4 regions of the Pseudomonas ekonensis genome follow, and region 1 is predicted to be linked to each of the others. Evidence: predicted binding sites of a transcription regulator. Region 1 holds the regulator's gene; each other region holds the start of a gene.

Evidence for each region. Region 1 encodes sigma-54, which starts transcription at its own class of promoters, with help from an activator protein. Its sites were predicted from a motif close to ANTGGCATNNANNTTGCTNT; they were not measured.
Region 2: glnK (P-II family nitrogen regulator) is a predicted target of sigma-54. The motif match lies at 2,604-2,623, and genes of this name have one in related genera.
Region 3: KVG96_RS16930 (flagellar hook-length control protein FliK) is a predicted target of sigma-54. The motif match lies at 2,209-2,228, and genes of this name have one in related genera.
Region 4: glnA (glutamate--ammonia ligase) is a predicted target of sigma-54. The motif match lies at 2,328-2,347, and genes of this name have one in related genera.

Annotation. Positions count from the first base shown of each region.
Region 1 covers NZ_JAHSTS010000002.1:1,570,374-1,574,584, reverse strand. The annotation lists gene KVG96_RS20305 (HPr family phosphocarrier protein) at 1-27, opposite strand, end outside; gene rapZ (RNase adapter RapZ) at 43-900, opposite strand; gene ptsN (PTS IIA-like nitrogen regulatory protein PtsN) at 903-1,367, opposite strand; gene hpf (ribosome hibernation-promoting factor, HPF/YfiA family) at 1,379-1,687, opposite strand; gene KVG96_RS20285 (RNA polymerase factor sigma-54) at 1,761-3,254, opposite strand; gene lptB (LPS export ABC transporter ATP-binding protein) at 3,443-4,168, opposite strand; gene lptA (lipopolysaccharide transport periplasmic protein LptA) at 4,168-4,211, opposite strand, start outside.
Region 2 covers NZ_JAHSTS010000003.1:328,286-332,496, reverse strand. The annotation lists gene KVG96_RS25465 (secondary thiamine-phosphate synthase enzyme YjbQ) at 50-475, opposite strand; gene KVG96_RS25460 (ammonium transporter) at 691-2,028, opposite strand; gene glnK (P-II family nitrogen regulator) at 2,064-2,402, opposite strand; gene KVG96_RS25450 (accessory factor UbiK family protein) at 2,816-3,076, shown strand; gene KVG96_RS25445 (winged helix-turn-helix transcriptional regulator) at 3,171-3,626, opposite strand; gene KVG96_RS25440 (MFS transporter) at 3,782-4,211, shown strand, end outside.
Region 3 covers NZ_JAHSTS010000002.1:860,070-864,280, forward strand. The annotation lists gene fliM (flagellar motor switch protein FliM) at 1-79, opposite strand, end outside; gene fliL (flagellar basal body-associated protein FliL) at 89-592, opposite strand; gene KVG96_RS16930 (flagellar hook-length control protein FliK) at 804-2,171, opposite strand; gene KVG96_RS16935 (Hpt domain-containing protein) at 2,277-2,624, opposite strand; gene KVG96_RS16940 (fused response regulator/phosphatase) at 2,655-4,211, opposite strand, start outside.
Region 4 covers NZ_JAHSTS010000002.1:2,168,559-2,172,769, forward strand. The annotation lists gene typA (translational GTPase TypA) at 1-518, opposite strand, end outside; gene thiI (tRNA uracil 4-sulfurtransferase ThiI) at 658-2,112, opposite strand; gene glnA (glutamate--ammonia ligase) at 2,441-3,847, shown strand; gene KVG96_RS22810 (DUF4124 domain-containing protein) at 4,037-4,211, shown strand, end outside.

The DNA.
Region 1 (4,211 bases):
GATGATTTCGATTTCCAGAGCAGGCATCGCGGTGTGGATCCTTTAGGTGAGGTCGCGGTGGCGGACCTGGACGTTCTTCAGGGTTTTCTGCAACGCCTGGCCCAGGCGCTCGGTCAGGTAGACGGAGCGGTGGTGCCCGCCGGTGCAGCCGATGGCAATGGTGACGTAGGCGCGGTTGCTGGCGGCGAAGCGCGGCAGCCACTTGAGCAGGTAGGCGTAGATGTCCTGGAACATCTCCTCGACCTCCGGCTGCGCCGCGAGGTATTCGGCCACCGGCTCGTCCAGGCCGGACTGTGCGCGTAGTTCAGGTTTCCAGTACGGATTGGGCAGGCAGCGTACATCGAACACCAGGTCGGCATCCACCGGCATGCCGCGTTTGAAACCGAACGACTCCACCAGGAACGCCGTACCGGGTTCCGGCTGGTTCAGCAGGCGCAGCTTGATGGTGTCACGCAATTGGTACAGGTTCAGGCTGGTGGTGTTGACCTTCAGGTCCGCCAGGTCGGCGATGGGGCCGAGCAGGGCCGTTTCGTCCTCGATGGCTTCGGCCAGCGAACGGTTGGCGCTGCTCAGCGGGTGGCGCCGGCGGGTTTCCGAGAAGCGCTTGAGCAGGGTTTCCTCGTCGGCGTCCAGGTAGAGGACGTCGCACTGGATATGCCGGCTGCGGACCTCTTCGAGCAATTCGGGAAAACGCGACAGGTGGCTCGGCAGGTTGCGCGCATCGATCGAGACGGCCACCAGCGGTTGCGACAGTTCGGTGTGGATCAGCGCACGCTCGGCCAGATCCGGCAGCAGGCCGGCCGGCAGGTTGTCGATGCAGTAGTAGCCGTTGTCCTCCAGGACATCCAGTGCGGTGCTTTTACCCGAGCCGGAACGGCCACTGACGATGATCAGACGCATGTTTACTGCCCGTTCTGCTCGTCCAGGACAACCTGATACAAGTCTTGGTTGCTGGCGGCGCGACGCAGTTTTTCGCGTACTTCCTTGCGGTCGAGCATGCTGGCGATCTGGCGCAGCAGCTCCAGGTGCGCATCGGTGGCGGCTTCCGGGACCAGCAGGACGAACAGCAGGTCGACCGGGGCGCCGTCGATGGCGTCGAAATCGATGGGGGCTTCAAGGTGCATCAGCGCACTGATGGGCGACTCGCAACCCTTGAGGCGGCAGTGCGGAATGGCGATGCCGTTGCCGAAGCCGGTGGAGCCGAGCTTCTCACGGGCGACCAGTGCCTCGAAGACATCTTGCATCTCCAGATCCGGCACTTCCCGGGCGATCAGGTTGGCAATTTGTTCGAGGGCTTTCTTTTTGCTGCCGCCCGGCACGTTCACGAGGGAACGGCCGGGGGTCAGGATACTTTCAAGTCGGATCATGGAGTGGGGGGTTATCGACCGGTAGCGCCCTGAAGGACTTTCTGGGTCTTTTCCTTATGCGTTTTGAGTTGGCGATCCAGTTTGTCGGTCAGGAGGTCAATGGCTGCGTACATGTCGTCATGTTCGGCATTGGCCACCACTTCCTTACCCGGCACATGCAGCGTGGCTTCGATTTTCTGTTTGAGCTTCTCGACGGTCATGATCACCTGAACGTTGGTGATCTTGTCGAAATGTCCCTCGATCTTCTTGAGCTTGGACTCGACGTACTCGCGCAGAGGGGCGGTCACTTCCAGTTGGTGTCCACTGATGTTGACTTGCATACAGCTTCTCCTTCGTTGCCAGTGCATAAAGCGGCAGGCGGGATAGCCTGCCACTGGAACGCTGTAACGTGGCTTACATCAACCGCTTGCGTTCGCTCGAAGGCGCGATCCCGAGGGATTCGCGGTACTTGGCGACGGTGCGGCGAGCCACCTGAATGCCTTGTGCCTCCAGTAAACCAGCGATCTTGCTGTCGCTCAACGGCTTTTTCTGATTTTCCGCGGCAACCAGTTTCTTGATGATCGCGCGGATCGCCGTGGACGAGCATTCGCCGCCTTCGGAGGTGCTGACGTGGCTGGAGAAAAAGTATTTCAGCTCATAAATGCCCCGGGGGGTATGCATGAACTTTTGCGTGGTCACCCGGGAAATCGTCGACTCGTGCATGCCCACCGCTTCGGCGATGTCATGCAGCACCAGGGGTTTCATGGCTTCGTCGCCGTACTCCAGGAAACCGCGCTGATGCTCGACGATCTGGGTCGCCACTTTCATCAGGGTCTCGTTGCGGCTCTGCAGGCTCTTGATGAACCAGCGCGCCTCTTGCAGCTGGTTGCGCATGAAGGTGTTGTCGGCGCTGGTGTCGGCGCGGCGCACGAACCCGGCGTACTGGGCGTTGACCCGCAGGCGCGGCACGGATTCCTGGTTCAGCTCGACCAGCCAGCGTTCGTTGTCCTTGCGCACGATGACGTCCGGCACCACGTACTCGGCCTCGGACGATTCGATCTGCGAGCCCGGGCGCGGGTTGAGGCTCTGCACCAGCTCGATGACCTGGCGCAGTTCGTCTTCCTTGAGTTTCATGCGCCGCATCAGCTGGCTGTAGTCGCGGCTGCCGAGCAGGTCGATGAAGTCGGTGACCAGGCGTTTGGCCTCCGTCAGCCACGGGGTCTTGGCCGGCAGCTGGCGCAATTGCAGCAGCAGGCATTCGCCGAGGTTGCGGGCGCCGATGCCCGCCGGCTCGAACTGCTGGATGCGGTGCAGGACGGCTTCGATCTCGTCGAGCTCGATGTCCAGCTCCGGATCGAACGCGTCGAGGATTTCTTCGAGGGATTCGTCGAGGTAGCCCTGATTGTTGATGCAGTCGATCAGGGTGACGGCGATCAGGCGGTCGGTGTCCGACATCGGCGCCAGGTTGAGTTGCCACAGCAGGTGGCTTTGCAGGCTCTCGCCGGCGGAGGTGCGGGTGGTGAAGTCCCACTCGTCGTCATCGTTGCCGGGCAGGCTGCTGGCGCTGGTCTGGTAGACGTCTTCCCAGGCGGTGTCGACCGGCAGTTCGTTGGGGATGCGCTCGCTCCATTCGCCGTCCTCGAGGCTGTCCACCGTCGGCGCCGTCTCTTGGTAGGCCGGTTCCTGGATCTCGGTGTTGGGCTTCTGTTCGGCGTTGTCGGCCATGGGGTCGGAATTGTCGAAGTCGTCGCCGTCTTCCTGGCGCTCGAGCATCGGGTTGGATTCCAGGACCTCCTGGATCTCCTGCTGCAGGTCCAGGGTCGACAATTGGAGCAGGCGGATGGCCTGTTGCAGCTGCGGCGTCATCGTCAGCTGCTGGCCCATTCTCAAGACTAGCGATGGTTTCATGGCAGGGGCTTAACACCTTATTTGCCGGCGCACATGCGCCATCCACTACAGGGCGCCGAGGCGCCAAACTTAAGCAAATTATATGCCTGAAACTGAAGTGTTTGCCTAGAGCGCTGTAACAATTAAAGCGCATAAAACCGCGCTCGAATCGATGCAGCGCAGGGGCGGCAGGGCGGCCACCTCAGCGCTTACAGGCGGAACTCGTGGCCCAGGTACACTTCCTTCACCAGGTCGTTGGCGAGGATGGTGTCCGAGTCGCCTTCGGCGATCAGCTGGCCGTCGTTGACGATGTAGGCCGTTTCGCAGATGTCCAGGGTCTCGCGCACGTTGTGGTCGGTGATCAGCACGCCGATGCCCTTCGCCTTGAGGTGGTGGATGATCTGCTTGATGTCGCCCACCGAGATCGGGTCCACACCGGCGAACGGTTCGTCGAGGAGGATGAATTTCGGTGCGGTGGCCAGGGCCCGGGCGATTTCCACGCGACGGCGTTCGCCGCCGGACAGGCTCATGCCGAGGTTGTCGCGGATGTGGCTGATGTGGAATTCCTGCAGCAGGCTTTCGAGTTCCTTGCGCCGGCCGGCCTTGTCGAGCTCCTTGCGGGTCTCGAGGATGGCCATGATGTTGTCGGCCACCGACAGTTTGCGGAAGATCGACGCTTCCTGCGGGAGATAGCCGATGCCGGCCTTGGCGCGGCCGTGCATCGGCTGGTGGCTGACGTCCAGGTCGTCGATCAGGACGCGGCCCTGGTCGGCCTGCACCAGGCCGACGATCATGTAGAAGCAGGTGGTCTTGCCGGCGCCGTTGGGGCCGAGCAGGCCCACGATCTGACCGCTGTCGATGGACAGGCTGACGTCGCGCACGACCTGGCGGCTCTTGTAGCTCTTGGCCAGATGCTGGGCTTTCAGGGTTGCCATTACTGGGCCTTCTGTCCGTCGGTTTTCTGTTTCGGCTGGATCA
Region 2 (4,211 bases), on a different contig from region 1:
ACTGTCGAAAGTCGCCGGAAAAAATCATCCGCCGCTGCTGACCAGCGGCTCATGCCCCTTCACCGTGCAGGGTGGCGAGGACTTTGCGGGCACCGCCATGATCGCGGTGCTCCCCCAGGTAAACGCCTTGCCAGGTGCCCAGCGCCAGCTTTCCCGCCGAAACCGGCAGGCTCAACTGACAGCCCAGCACGCTGGCCTTGAAGTGCGCCGGGAGGTCGTCCAGGCCTTCGTCGTTGTGCTCATAGCCGTCCGTTCCTTGTGGGGCCAGACGATTGAAAAACCGTTCGAAGTCGCGACGTACCGCCGGATCGGCGTTCTCGTTGACAGTCAACGACGCCGAGGTGTGCTGCAGCCACAGATGCAACAGACCGACCTTGCATGCCTTGAGTCCGGGCAGGCCGGCCAGCAACTCGTCCGTCACCAGATGAAAGCCCCGGGGCCGTGCCCGCAGGGTTATCAGAGTCTGTTGCCACATACAGTTCTCCGCACGTTCGGGGCGCATTCTAGCGCGCTCTGGAAAAAAACAAAGGCCCTAATATTCCTTCAGCGGTGTAAGCCATTGGCCGCATAAACACCCCCGCCTGCGACAGCGCCGAAGCCATGTGCGAAAACCTTCCGGCGGTATCGCAGATGACAAATTCCGGACAAAAAAATGCCCGGCGAACCGGGCAGTTTTTTCATGGCGCCGGCTTACAGGTTGTAGCCGCGCTCGTTGTGCTGAGCCAGATCCAGGCCCACCGACTCTTCCTCGTCGGTCACGCGCAGACCCATCACGGCGTCCAGCACCTTGAGGATGACGAAGGTGGCGACCGCGGTGTAGATCACCGTGAACCCGACGCCCTTGCACTGGATCCAGACCTGCGCCGCGATGTCGGTGACGGTGCCGAAACCGCCCAGCGACGGCGCGGCGAACACGCCCGTGAGGATCGCGCCGAGGATGCCGCCGATGCCGTGCACGCCGAAGGCGTCCAGGGAGTCGTCATAACCGAGCTTGCGCTTCAGGCTGGTGGCGCAGAAGTAGCAGACCACGCCCGCCGCCAGGCCGATCACCAGCGCGCCCATCGGGCCGACGGTGCCGGCGGCCGGCGTGATCGCCACCAGGCCGGCCACCACGCCCGAGGCGATGCCCAGTGCGCTCGGTTTGCCGTGGGTGATCCACTCGGCGAACATCCAGCCCAGCGCCGCGGCGGCGGTGGCGATCTGGGTGACCAGCATCGCCATGCCGGCGGTGCCGTTGGCGGCGGCGGCGGAGCCGGCGTTGAAGCCGAACCAGCCGATCCACAGCATCGCCGCGCCCATCAGGGTGTAACCCAGGTTGTGCGGCGCCATCGGGGTGGTCGGGAAGCCTTTGCGCTTGCCCAGCACCAGGCAGGCGATCAGGCCGGCCACACCGGCGTTGATGTGCACCACGGTGCCGCCGGCGAAGTCGAGCACGCCCCAGTCCCACATCAGGCCGCCGTTGCCGGACCAGACCATGTGCGCGATCGGCGCATAGACGACGGTGAACCAGATGCCCATGAACACCAGCATGGCGGAGAACTTCATCCGCTCGGCGAACGCACCGACGATCAGCGCCGGGGTGATGATCGCGAAGGTCATCTGGAAGGTGACGAACACCGCCTCGGGGAACAGCGCCGCCGGGCCGGTCAGGCTGGCCGGGGTGATGCCGGCGAGGAACGCCTTGCCGAAGCCGCCGACGAAGGAGTTGAAGTTGACGACGCCCTGCTCCATGCCGGTGGTGTCGAACGCGATGCTGTAGCCGTAGATGACCCACAGGACGCTGATCAGGCCGGTGATGGCGAAGCACTGCATCATCACGGAAAGGATGTTTTTCGAACGGACCATGCCGCCGTAGAACAGCGCGAGGCCGGGGATGGTCATGAACAGCACGAGGGCCGTGGAGGTGAGCATCCAGGCCGTGTCGCCGGAATTGAGGACCGGGGCCGCCGCTTCGTCTGCCGCCATGGCCAGGCCGGGCATTACGATAGGCAACAGGGCTCCTAGCCCTGCGAATTTACGCAGAGTCATTTTGTTTTCTCCTGGGGCGTTGGGTTTGTGGCGGCTTAGATGGCGTCGGTATCGGTTTCGCCGGTACGGATGCGGATCGCCTGTTCCAGATTGACCACGAAGATCTTGCCGTCACCGATCTTGCCGGTGTTGGCGGCCTTGGTGATCGCCTCGATGACCCGATCAAGGTCCTTGTCGTCGATGGCGACGTCGATCTTCACCTTGGGCAGGAAATCGACCACGTATTCCGCGCCGCGGTACAGCTCGGTGTGACCCTTCTGCCGGCCGAAGCCTTTGACTTCAGTGACGGTAATGCCCTGCACGCCGATTTCGGACAGCGACTCGCGCACGTCGTCCAGCTTGAACGGCTTGATGATGGCAGTGACTAGCTTCATGAAACTCTCTCCCGAATTGGTGGACTTGCCCCAGGAAAACAAACCCGACTCAAGTCTAAGCGCAGTGCCTGGCTTTGTAACGCATCGTCGGCCCTGCCGGCCCGACCGACGCCAGCTAACCGCATCAGACGAAACTCCCCGCTCCGCCTGCCGCACTGCATTCATCACAGCGACTGCATCAGTGCATGGGTCACCACCGACTAAGCAGAAAGCTTGCCACCTTGCCAAAACCCACTGATTTCAATCCCTTGGCCGCGTCGGCAGTGGCCATCACTAAAATGGCACCCGGGATACGCACAACAACGGTGCGCCGCCGTCCGGCGGCCTGCGCGAAAAGCGTGCATCCCTGCCGGCGCCAATGACTATAGACACTGCGTGATACACTGCCGGCCATTGTTTCCAGGACATTTCCCATGCTCGCGCCCAAAGACTTCCTCGACGCCCTGAGCGGCACCGCCTCCCGTCTGTTCAGCGGCGACACGCCCTTGCCCAAAGCCGAAATCGAAAGCCAGTTCAAGATGCTGATGCAGAGCGCCTTCAGCAAACTGGACCTGGTGAGCCGCGAAGAGTTCGACAGTCAGATGGTGGTGCTGGCCCGCACCCGCGCCCGCCTCGAAAGTCTCGAGGCGAAAGTCGCGGAGCTTGAGGCCAAGCTGAACCCGCCGGCCGAGTGAGGCCGCAGCCTGCCGGGCTGCGGTTCGGCAGCCCATGAAAAACCCCACGCCTTGCGGTGTGGGGTTCGCGTATCCGGTGAAGGCGTCCCGCGCCTCAGGCGCCGCGCTTGACCACCCGCCGGTGGCAATCGGCCGGGGACAGCACCTTGCCCGACCTTGAGCGGACCGCAATGGTCTCGATCGGCTCCGACAGTTCGTCGTCCAGCAGCACCGAATGGCACTCGCCTTCCTTGAAGAGGAAGCGCTCCCCCCACTGGCGCAGGCTGACCACGATGGGAAACACGGAGCGCCCCATCTCGGTCAGCACGTATTCCTTGTAGGCACTGCCGTCGGACGCCGGCCGCACCTCGAACACGCCCAACTCGACCAGCATCTTGAGCTTGACCGTGAGGATGTTGCGGGCCAGGCCCAGGCGTTTCTGGAATTCCGTGAACCGGCGGACATCGTCGAAGGCGTCGCGGATGATCATCAGCGCCCACCGGTCGCCGATGGCTTCGAGCGTGCGGGCCACGGGGCATTCGCTTTGCGCCAGTTGCTGCTGTCTGGCCATGGGTCTCCGGATTCAATCGACAAAGGGACAAAAGACGCCGCTGGCGTCAGAGGAACGTGCTTCACACAACTGGTTGCATATTAAAACCTGATTGGGTAAAAATCCACGCATCGGTTTTGTTTCGAAACCACATCAGCTCAAGGATGGATGTCGCGATGCCGGATCCTCAAACGCCCTCGACAACGGATCTCGAGGCCGCTGCCCCGGCCTGTCGGGAACGCCCGGCGCCGACGCCCGGCCGCTACCGGACGCTGCTGTTCGCCATCACCTGCGCCATGGCGGTGGCCAACGTGTATTTCGCCCAGCCGCTGCTGGAGTCCATGGCCGCGAGCCTAGCGGTCGCGCCCGGCGCCATCGGCGTCGTGGTGACCGCCACCCAGGCCGGTTACGCGGTGGGGCTGCTGTTCATCGTGCCGCTGGGCGATCTGCTGAACCGCAAGCGACTCATCCTGACGCAGTTGCTGATGTCCGCCGTCGCCCTGTGCGCGGTCGGCCTGTCGCAGGACTGGCTCACGCTGCTCGGCGCGATGGTGCTGGTGGGCCTGATGGCCGTGGTGGTGCAGGTGGTGGTCGCCTACGCCGCCG
Region 3 (4,211 bases), 710 kb from region 1:
CGGTCTGTACCAGACCGTCGTCGACGCCATGCAACAGCGCGTCGATCTCATCCTGGGACAGCAGATCCTGCACGGCCATGTCGTGTTCCTACTGCAATACGAAATTAGTGAAAAGCAACTGTTCGATCACCACTTTGCCCAGTTCCTTCTGCGCCACTTCCTGCACGCTGGCGGTGGCCTTCTGACGCAGCATCTCCTGACCGACCGGCGTCGCCAGGGTGGCGAAGTCCTGACCGGAGAAGAGCATCACCAGGTTGTTGCGGATCACCGGCATGTGCACCTTGAGCGCGTCCAGGTCCGCCTGGCTGCGCGCCAGCATGGTGATGCTCACCTGCATGTAGCGCTGACGGCCGTTCTGGTTGTAGTTGGCCACGAAGGCCGGCGCCATCGGCTCGAAGATCGCCGGCTGCTTGCCGACCGGAGCCGCTTCGGCCGCCGGGGCAGGCTTGCTCTGCGCGCTGTGCATGAAGTACCAGGTCGCGCCCACGGAGGCACCGATCGCCAGCAGCAGCGCCACCACGATCAGGATGATCAGCTTGAGTTTGCCTTTGGTTGCGGGGTCTTTTACAGCTGCTGCTTCGCTCTTCGCCATGCCAATAATCCGTCATTAATCGGGTTTTCACAGTCGCACGGCAAGGCAAGAGCAAGTGTTATGCCAGAAGTGTCGGAGTCAATGACGGCTTCCCCAAAACCACTGTAGGAGCGAGCCTGCTCGCGATTGCGGCGTGTCAGTCAATACTCATGTGACTGATACATCGCAATCGCGAGCAGGCTCGCTCCTACAGGGTGGGTGTCGCTGTCGATCAGGCGTAATAGTCGACCGCGCTGGTGCCGATCACGCTGGTGGCCTGGGCAGCCGCCTCGGCCACGGCAGCCGGGGTCAGTTCCTCTTCCGCCGAGTCCGGACGGCCGCCTGCGGCACTGGCGCGACCGCCCTGCCCCTGCTGCGCCTGTTCCTGACCCTGCCAGCCACGGTTCTGATCGGACACGTTGACGTCGACCTGGCCCATGCCCTGCTGGGTGAACATCTCGCGCAGGCGGTGCATCTGGCCGTCCAGCGCTTCACGCACGCTCGGATGGGCGCTCATGAACGTCACTTGGGTCTGCTGGTCCGGCACCATGTTCACCCGGATGTCGAGACGACCGAGCTCGGCCGGCTGCAACTGGATGTCGGCCGCCTTGAGGTTGGCGCTCGACAGATACATGACGCGGTTCACCACCTCTTCGGTCCAGCCGCTCTGGTGCATGGCGATCGGCTGGTTCACCGGCAGGGCGTTGGCGGTCTTCGGCGTGGCGGCCTGCGTCAGCGCCGCCAGACGGTTGGCGAAATCATCGACGCGGGTGTCGCTGCTGGCCGACTTCAAGTCCTTGAGCCCTTCATCGAGCAGGCCGCTGAAGGCCTTCTCGCCGCCCTGGCTGGTGCTGTCCTTGTCTGCCTGCACATCGAGCATGTTGGCCATGCCGGCGGCGAAGTTCTGCGCCGCAGTCAATTCGCCGTCGGCCTGAGCCTGTGCCGGGGTCGGCGCAGCCTTGGGCTGGGCCTGGCTGGCAGCGGAAATGTGGCCGCTCTGCTCCATCGCCAGACGGACGGCCGGCAGGTTGTCGAGCGGATCGGCCTCCGGGTCGAAACCGCTGTCGGCAACCGGCGCCGGGGCCGGTGTCGGCGACGCCGTCACCGCCGGGGTTTCGACCTTGGCCGGCGCAGGCGTCTGCGCCACCGGTGCAGGCTCGACCGGTACGGTCAGCGGCGGCTGCACCGCCTCGACCAGGGCCGGATCCAGCGTCGGATCCACCGGCGGCGCATCCGCCACAGGCGTTTGAGGGGTTTGCGCCGAATCGTCGTCGCTGGCACTGCGCTCGTCTGTCGAGCCGGAGGCCGGCTTGTCGGCGGGCAAGGGTTTGCCGCTATCGGCAACCGCAGGTTCGGGAGCGGCAGACTGATCCTTGCCGACGTCCTTTTTGCCGCCGTTGTCCGCGCTGTTGTCGCGCGCAGGTTTCACCGGCGTAGCGGTGGCGGCCGAAGGCTTTGCCGGCCCCTGGTCGGCAAACACCTGGGCGAAGCTGGAGGCCTTGTCCCCGGGCTCTGCGGCCAGGGCCGGCGCTTTGGCGGAGGCGGCTTGCGCCTTGGCCTGGGCGGCAGCCTGAAGAAGGATGTTGGGGGTTGCAGGCATGGTACGGTCTCCGCTGCACTGGGATCGTAGGTACAGTTGAGCGAGATGGTTGCAAGTGCCGGGCCAGCTTTCGGCGCAGAGGCCAAAAAGCGCCGGACGGCAGGCTCAGTGGGTCAGGGAACGCTGTCGTTCGGCTTCGTAGACGGGGCGCACATCGGCGAACTCGCTGTTGATGTCCGCCACCAGCTTGATGATTTCGGAAGGGCTCTTGTCCTTGGCGTGCAGCTCAAGCTCATGGCAGAGCTCGGCGAGGCGGGTCGCGCCCATGTTGCTGCTGCTGCCCTTGAAGCTGTGGGCCACGAACGACAGCACTTCGGCGTCGACGGTCTTCTGCAGCTCCCGCAGGCGGTTCTCGGAGTCCGCCAGGAAGGTGTCGAGCAATTCCGGATAGTTGTCCTCCATGACTTCGGCCATCGAGTTCAGTACGTCGCGATCTACATGTATGTCAGCCACTTGTTCACTCCTTGATCAAGAATGCGCGGATTATGCCAGAGCCTCCCAGGAAAACTCCACGCGGACACTGCGGCCGTCGTCCGACCAACGGGCGCTGCGCGTCAACTGACGGACCAGGCTGACCCCGCGCCCGGACAGGCGGATCCCGTCCGGGGGCCGATCCATCACCCGCGCCACGTCGAACCCGTTGCCGCTGTCCTCGACCCGGATCACCAGGGTTCCGCCCGAGCCTTGCGGCACCACGTCGAAATGCACCCGCACATGGCCGTCCCGCAGGGCGTCGAGCCGGGCGTTGCGCAGCTCATAGTAACGCGCAAACCCGCTGGCATCGCGCTTGAGGCTGGAGTCGAGCCCCAGGACGCCATGTTCCAGGGCATTGGAGTACAGCTCGGCCAGCACACTGTACAACGCCCCGCTCTGCGCCCGCAGCCCGTGCACCTCCAGCAATAGCTGCAGCAGGTACGGCAACGGGTTGAAGCGCTTGAGCGTCGCGCCCCGGAACTCGAAGCTCGCCGACCAGTCGAGCGGACAGGACTGGCCGCTGTCGGAGTAGACCGGCACCGGCGCGTGCACCTGCGCCGCCTCGAGCAGGCTGATCTCGACCATGCTGACATCGTCCCGGGCCTCGCCGCGGAACGCCTGGAGCGCTTGCTCGATGTCTTCGAAGAGCCGGTCCGGCTCACGGTTGGCCGCAAACACCTGCCGCAGCCGCTCGACGCCGAACAACTGGTCGTTGGCGTCGCAGGTGTCGATCACCCCGTCGGAGAGCAGGAACACCCGATCCCCCACCTCCATCGGCAGCACCTCGGTGCAGTCATCGAAGGCCTGCGGGCTGAGCACGCCCAACGGCAGATGCCGCGCCGCCAGCGGCGTGCGCTCCCCCGTGGCGATGCGGTGCAGGTAGCCGTCGGGCAGGCCGCCGTTCCAGTACTCCACCGAGCGGCGCTGCGCGCTCAGGCACAGCAGGGTCGCGCAACAGAACATGTCCACCGGCAGGATGCGCTTGAGCTTGGCGTTCATTTCCCGCAGGGTCTCGGCCAGCCCGTAGCCCTTGGCGGTCATGCCGTAGAACACCTCGGCCAGCGGCATGGCGCCGACCGCCGCCGGCAGGCCGTGGCCGGTGAAGTCCCCGAGCAGCACATGCATGTCGCCGGCCGGCGTGTACGCCGCCAGCAGCAGGTCGCCGTTGAACAGCGCGTAGGGCGATTGCAGGTAGCGGATGTTCGGCGCATTCAGGCAACCGGAATGGGCGACCTTGTCGAACACCGCCTTGGCCACCCGCTGCTCGTTGATCAGGTAATCGTGGTGCCGGGCGATCAGGTCGCGCTGCTCCAGCACCGTGGCCTGGAGGCGGCGCAGGCGATCCATCGCCTTGATTTTGGCGGCGAGGATCACCGGGTTGTAGGGTTTCGCCAGAAAATCGTCGCCACCGGCATCCAGACAGCGTGCCAGCGCCTCGCTTTCGGTGAGCGACGTAAGGAAGATGATCGGCACCAGGGTTTCCCCCGCCAGCGCCTTGATCCGGCGCGCCGCCTCGAAACCGTCCATCACCGGCATCATGGCGTCCATCAGCACCAGTTGCGGCTG
Region 4 (4,211 bases), 600 kb from region 1:
CCGGCGATGCCGTTCAGGGCCGAGGCGTAGACGACTTTGAAGTCCAGCTGTTCGTCGGTGGCGCCGAGGTTGTCGAACAGGTCGAAGATCTGGTCCAGGACCCAGTCAGGACGCGCGCCCGGACGGTCGACCTTGTTGATCACGACGATCGGCTTCAGACCGGCTTCGAAAGCCTTCTTGGTCACGAAGCGGGTTTGCGGCATAGGGCCGTCCTGGGCGTCGACCAGCAGCAGCACGGAGTCGACCATCGACATCACGCGCTCTACTTCGCCGCCGAAGTCGGCGTGGCCCGGGGTGTCCACGATGTTGATGTGGTAGCCGTTCCAGTTGATGGCGGTGTTCTTCGCCAGAATGGTGATGCCGCGCTCTTTTTCCTGGTCGTTGGAGTCCATCACGCGCTCGTCGTTGAGCTCGTTGCGCTCCAGGGTGCCGGATTGGCGCAGCAGTTTGTCGACCAGGGTGGTTTTGCCGTGGTCAACGTGGGCGATGATGGCGATGTTGCGTAGATTTTCGATCACGTGTGTATCTCGATCAGAGGATTCGGTGTGCTGACAAGTCATGGCAGCGATTGACAGTAGTGTCCGGCATGGCCGTTACAGCTTGACGGCGGTGTCGGGGGGCCGGTGACGCAGGCCACAGGCAAACAGCCCCGGGCACTTAGCTCGGTCGATAAACGCGCACATTGGCATGCCCCTCACTGAGCAGATGGTGGGCATGCAGGCGACTCATCACGCCTTTGTCGCAATACAGCAGGTACTGGCGGGTTGGGTCCAGTTCCTTGAAACGAGCGTTCACCGCGTAGAACGGCATCGTCTGTACCTCTACGCCGGGAAGCTCCAGCGGCTCGTCCTCGGCGGCATCCGGGTGACGGATGTCGAGGACGATCTGGCCGGCCAGCGCTTCGCCGACTTCTTCGATCTGCAAGTCCTGGCCCAATTCGTCGATCACCCGATCGATCGGCACCAGCCTGGCGTTCTCGAGCGCACGCTCGAGCACCGCCATGTCGAATTCTTTCTCTTCGTGCTCGACCCGGTAACGCTTGGCGGCGGTCTTCGGGTTGACCGAAATGACCCCGCAGTATTCCGGCATGTGCCGGGCGAAGTCGCCGGTGCCGATGGCGTCGGCCGTGTCGATGATGTCCTGCTTGTGGCTGGCGATCAGCGGACGCAGGATCAGTTTCTCGGTGACGCAGTCGATCACCGACAGGTTCGGCAGGGTCTGGCTCGACACCTGGGAGATCGCCTCGCCGGTGACCAGCGCGTCGATGTGCAGGCGGTCGGCGATGCTCGACGCGGCCCGCACCATCATGCGCTTGAGCACCACGCCCATGTGGCTGTCGTCGACCTTGCCGAGGATTTCGCCCAGCACTTCCTCGAACGGCACACTGACAAATAACACGCGTTGCGAGCTGCCGTACTTCTTCCAGATGAAATGCGCGACTTCCATCACGCCCAATTCGTGGGCACGGCCGCCCAGGTTGAAGAAGCAGAAGTGCCCCATCAGGCCGCGGCGCATGATCTGGTAGGCCGCCACGGTGGAGTCGAAGCCGCCGGACATCAGCACCAGAGTCTGCTCCAGGGCGCCGAGCGGGTAGCCGCCGATGCCGTTGTGCTGGCCGTGGATGACGAACAACCGTTGGTCGCGCACTTCGATGCGCACTTCGACTTCAGGCTTCTTCAGGTCGATCCCGGCGGCGCCGCACTGGCGGCGCAGCTGGCTGCCGACGTACTTCTCGACGTCGATCGAGCTGAACGGGTGCTTGCCCGCGCGCTTGCAGCGCACCGAAAAGATCTTGCCGGCCAGCGCGTCGCCGTAGTGCTGCTTGCACTTCTCGACGATGTCGTCGAAGTCGCCCAGCGGGTACTCGTCGATCTGCAGGAAGTGCGCGATGCCCGGCATGCAGCTCAGGCGCTCGCCCATCTCCTTCAGGGCCTTCGGATCGGTGACGCGGGTTTCCAGCTCGAGGTTGTCCCACACGCCGTTCACCACCACGGCCGGATCCAGATCGCGGAGCACGGCACGGATGTTCTTGGCCAACTGGCGGATGAAACGCATCCGGACAGGGCGGCTCTTGATGGTGATCTCGGGGAAGACTTTTACGATTAGTTTCATGAAAACTGCGCGCGCAACGCCAGCCGGAAAAAGTGGGGCGCGGATTATAGCGGAAATTGCTCAAGGTTTAACCAGTTAATGTGCAGAAGGTTTTGCATGCACCAAAACGGGTCGTTTTCGGATTCAAACGCTACATTAGAGGGCGGGATTTTCGCCGTTTCGGCGCCCTGCACCTTTATAAGCGTGAATTTGGGGCAAAAAACCCATGCTGGGGCACTGGCATGCAATTTGCTCCCTTGTGAGGCAGGTTGCCTTGGCAGAGTATTCGCGCCGGCATCACCAATACAGAAGGGCATCCACTACCGCCCTAAGCCACCCGGAGGACACTATGTCGAAGTCGGTTCAACTCATCAAAGATCATGACGTCAAGTGGATTGATCTGCGCTTCACGGACACCAAAGGCACTCAGCACCACGTGACCATGCCGGCTCGCGATGCGCTGGAAGATGACTTCTTCGAAGTCGGCAAGATGTTCGACGGTTCCTCCATCGCCGGCTGGAAAGGCATCGAAGCCTCCGACATGATCCTGATGCCGGACGACGAAACCGCCGTCCTGGATCCGTTCACCGAAGAGCCGACCCTGATCCTGGTGTGCGACATCATCGAACCTTCGACCATGCAAGGCTACGACCGCGACCCGCGCGCCATCGCCCGCCGCGCCGAGGAATACCTGAAGTCCACCGGCATCGGCGACACCGTGTTCGCAGGCCCCGAGCCAGAGTTCTTCATCTTCGACGAAGTGAAGTTCAAGTCCGACATCTCCGGCTCGATGTTCAAGATCTACTCCGAGCAAGGCTCGTGGATGTCCGACCAGGACGTGGAAGGCGGCAACAAAGGCCACCGTCCAGGCATCAAGGGCGGCTACTTCCCGGTTCCGCCGTTCGACCACGACCACGAAATCCGCACCGCAATGTGCAACGCCCTGGAAGAAATGGGCCAGACCGTCGAAGTCCACCACCACGAAGTGGCGACCGCCGGCCAGAACGAAATCGGTGTCAAGTTCAACACCCTGGTGAAAAAAGCTGACGAAGTTCAGACCCTGAAATACGTCGTGCACAACGTTGCCGACGCCTACGGCCGCACCGCGACCTTCATGCCGAAGCCGCTGTACGGCGACAACGGCTCGGGCATGCACGTGCACATGTCCATCGCCAAAGACGGCAAGAACACCTTCGCCGGCGAAGGCTATGCCGGCCTGTCCGACACCGCCCTGTACTTCATCGGCGGCATCATCAAGCACGGCAAGGCCCTGAACGGCTTCACCAACCCGGCCACCAACTCCTACAAGCGTCTGGTGCCAGGCTTCGAAGCCCCGGTGATGCTGGCCTACTCGGCCCGCAACCGTTCCGCCTCGATCCGCATTCCTTACGTCAACAGCCCTCGCGGCCGTCGTATCGAAGCCCGTTTCCCGGATCCGGCCGCCAACCCGTACCTGGCTTTCGCGGCACTGCTGATGGCCGGCCTGGACGGCATCCAGAACAAGATCCACCCAGGCGACGCCGCCGACAAGAACCTGTACGACCTGCCGCCTGAAGAGGCGAAAGAGATCCCGCAGGTGTGCGGCAGCCTGAAGGAAGCCCTGGAAGAGCTGGACAAGGGCCGCGCGTTCCTGACCAAGGGCGGCGTGTTCTCCGACGACTTCATCGACGCCTACATCGCGCTGAAGTCCGAAGAGGAAATCAAGGTGCGCACCTTCGTGCACCCACTGGAATATGAGCTGTACTACAGCTGCTGATCCGGTGGCGCCGCCCCGCGCGGCGCGACACAAGAGAGGCCTCCTTCGGGAGGCCTTTTTTGTTGCCCCGACGACACCCTCCGGCAGGCTCGCTCCCACAGGGAATTGCGCCAGGATATGTCCCGGATTGGGCCAACCGCCGCGACTGGCCTATGCTGCACCCCATCGCTTTCGAATCCGGTCGATGCCATGGGTCGCACCTTCCTTTGTCTCCTGCTGCTGATCGCCCTGCCCGCCGCCGCGCAGATCTACAAGTACACCGACGCCAACGGCCACACGGTCTACAGCGACCATTCCCCTGAAGGCGTGCCGTCGCAGCCGGTGGAGCTGCCGCCGCTCAACCAGGTCGCCACCCAACCGCCCG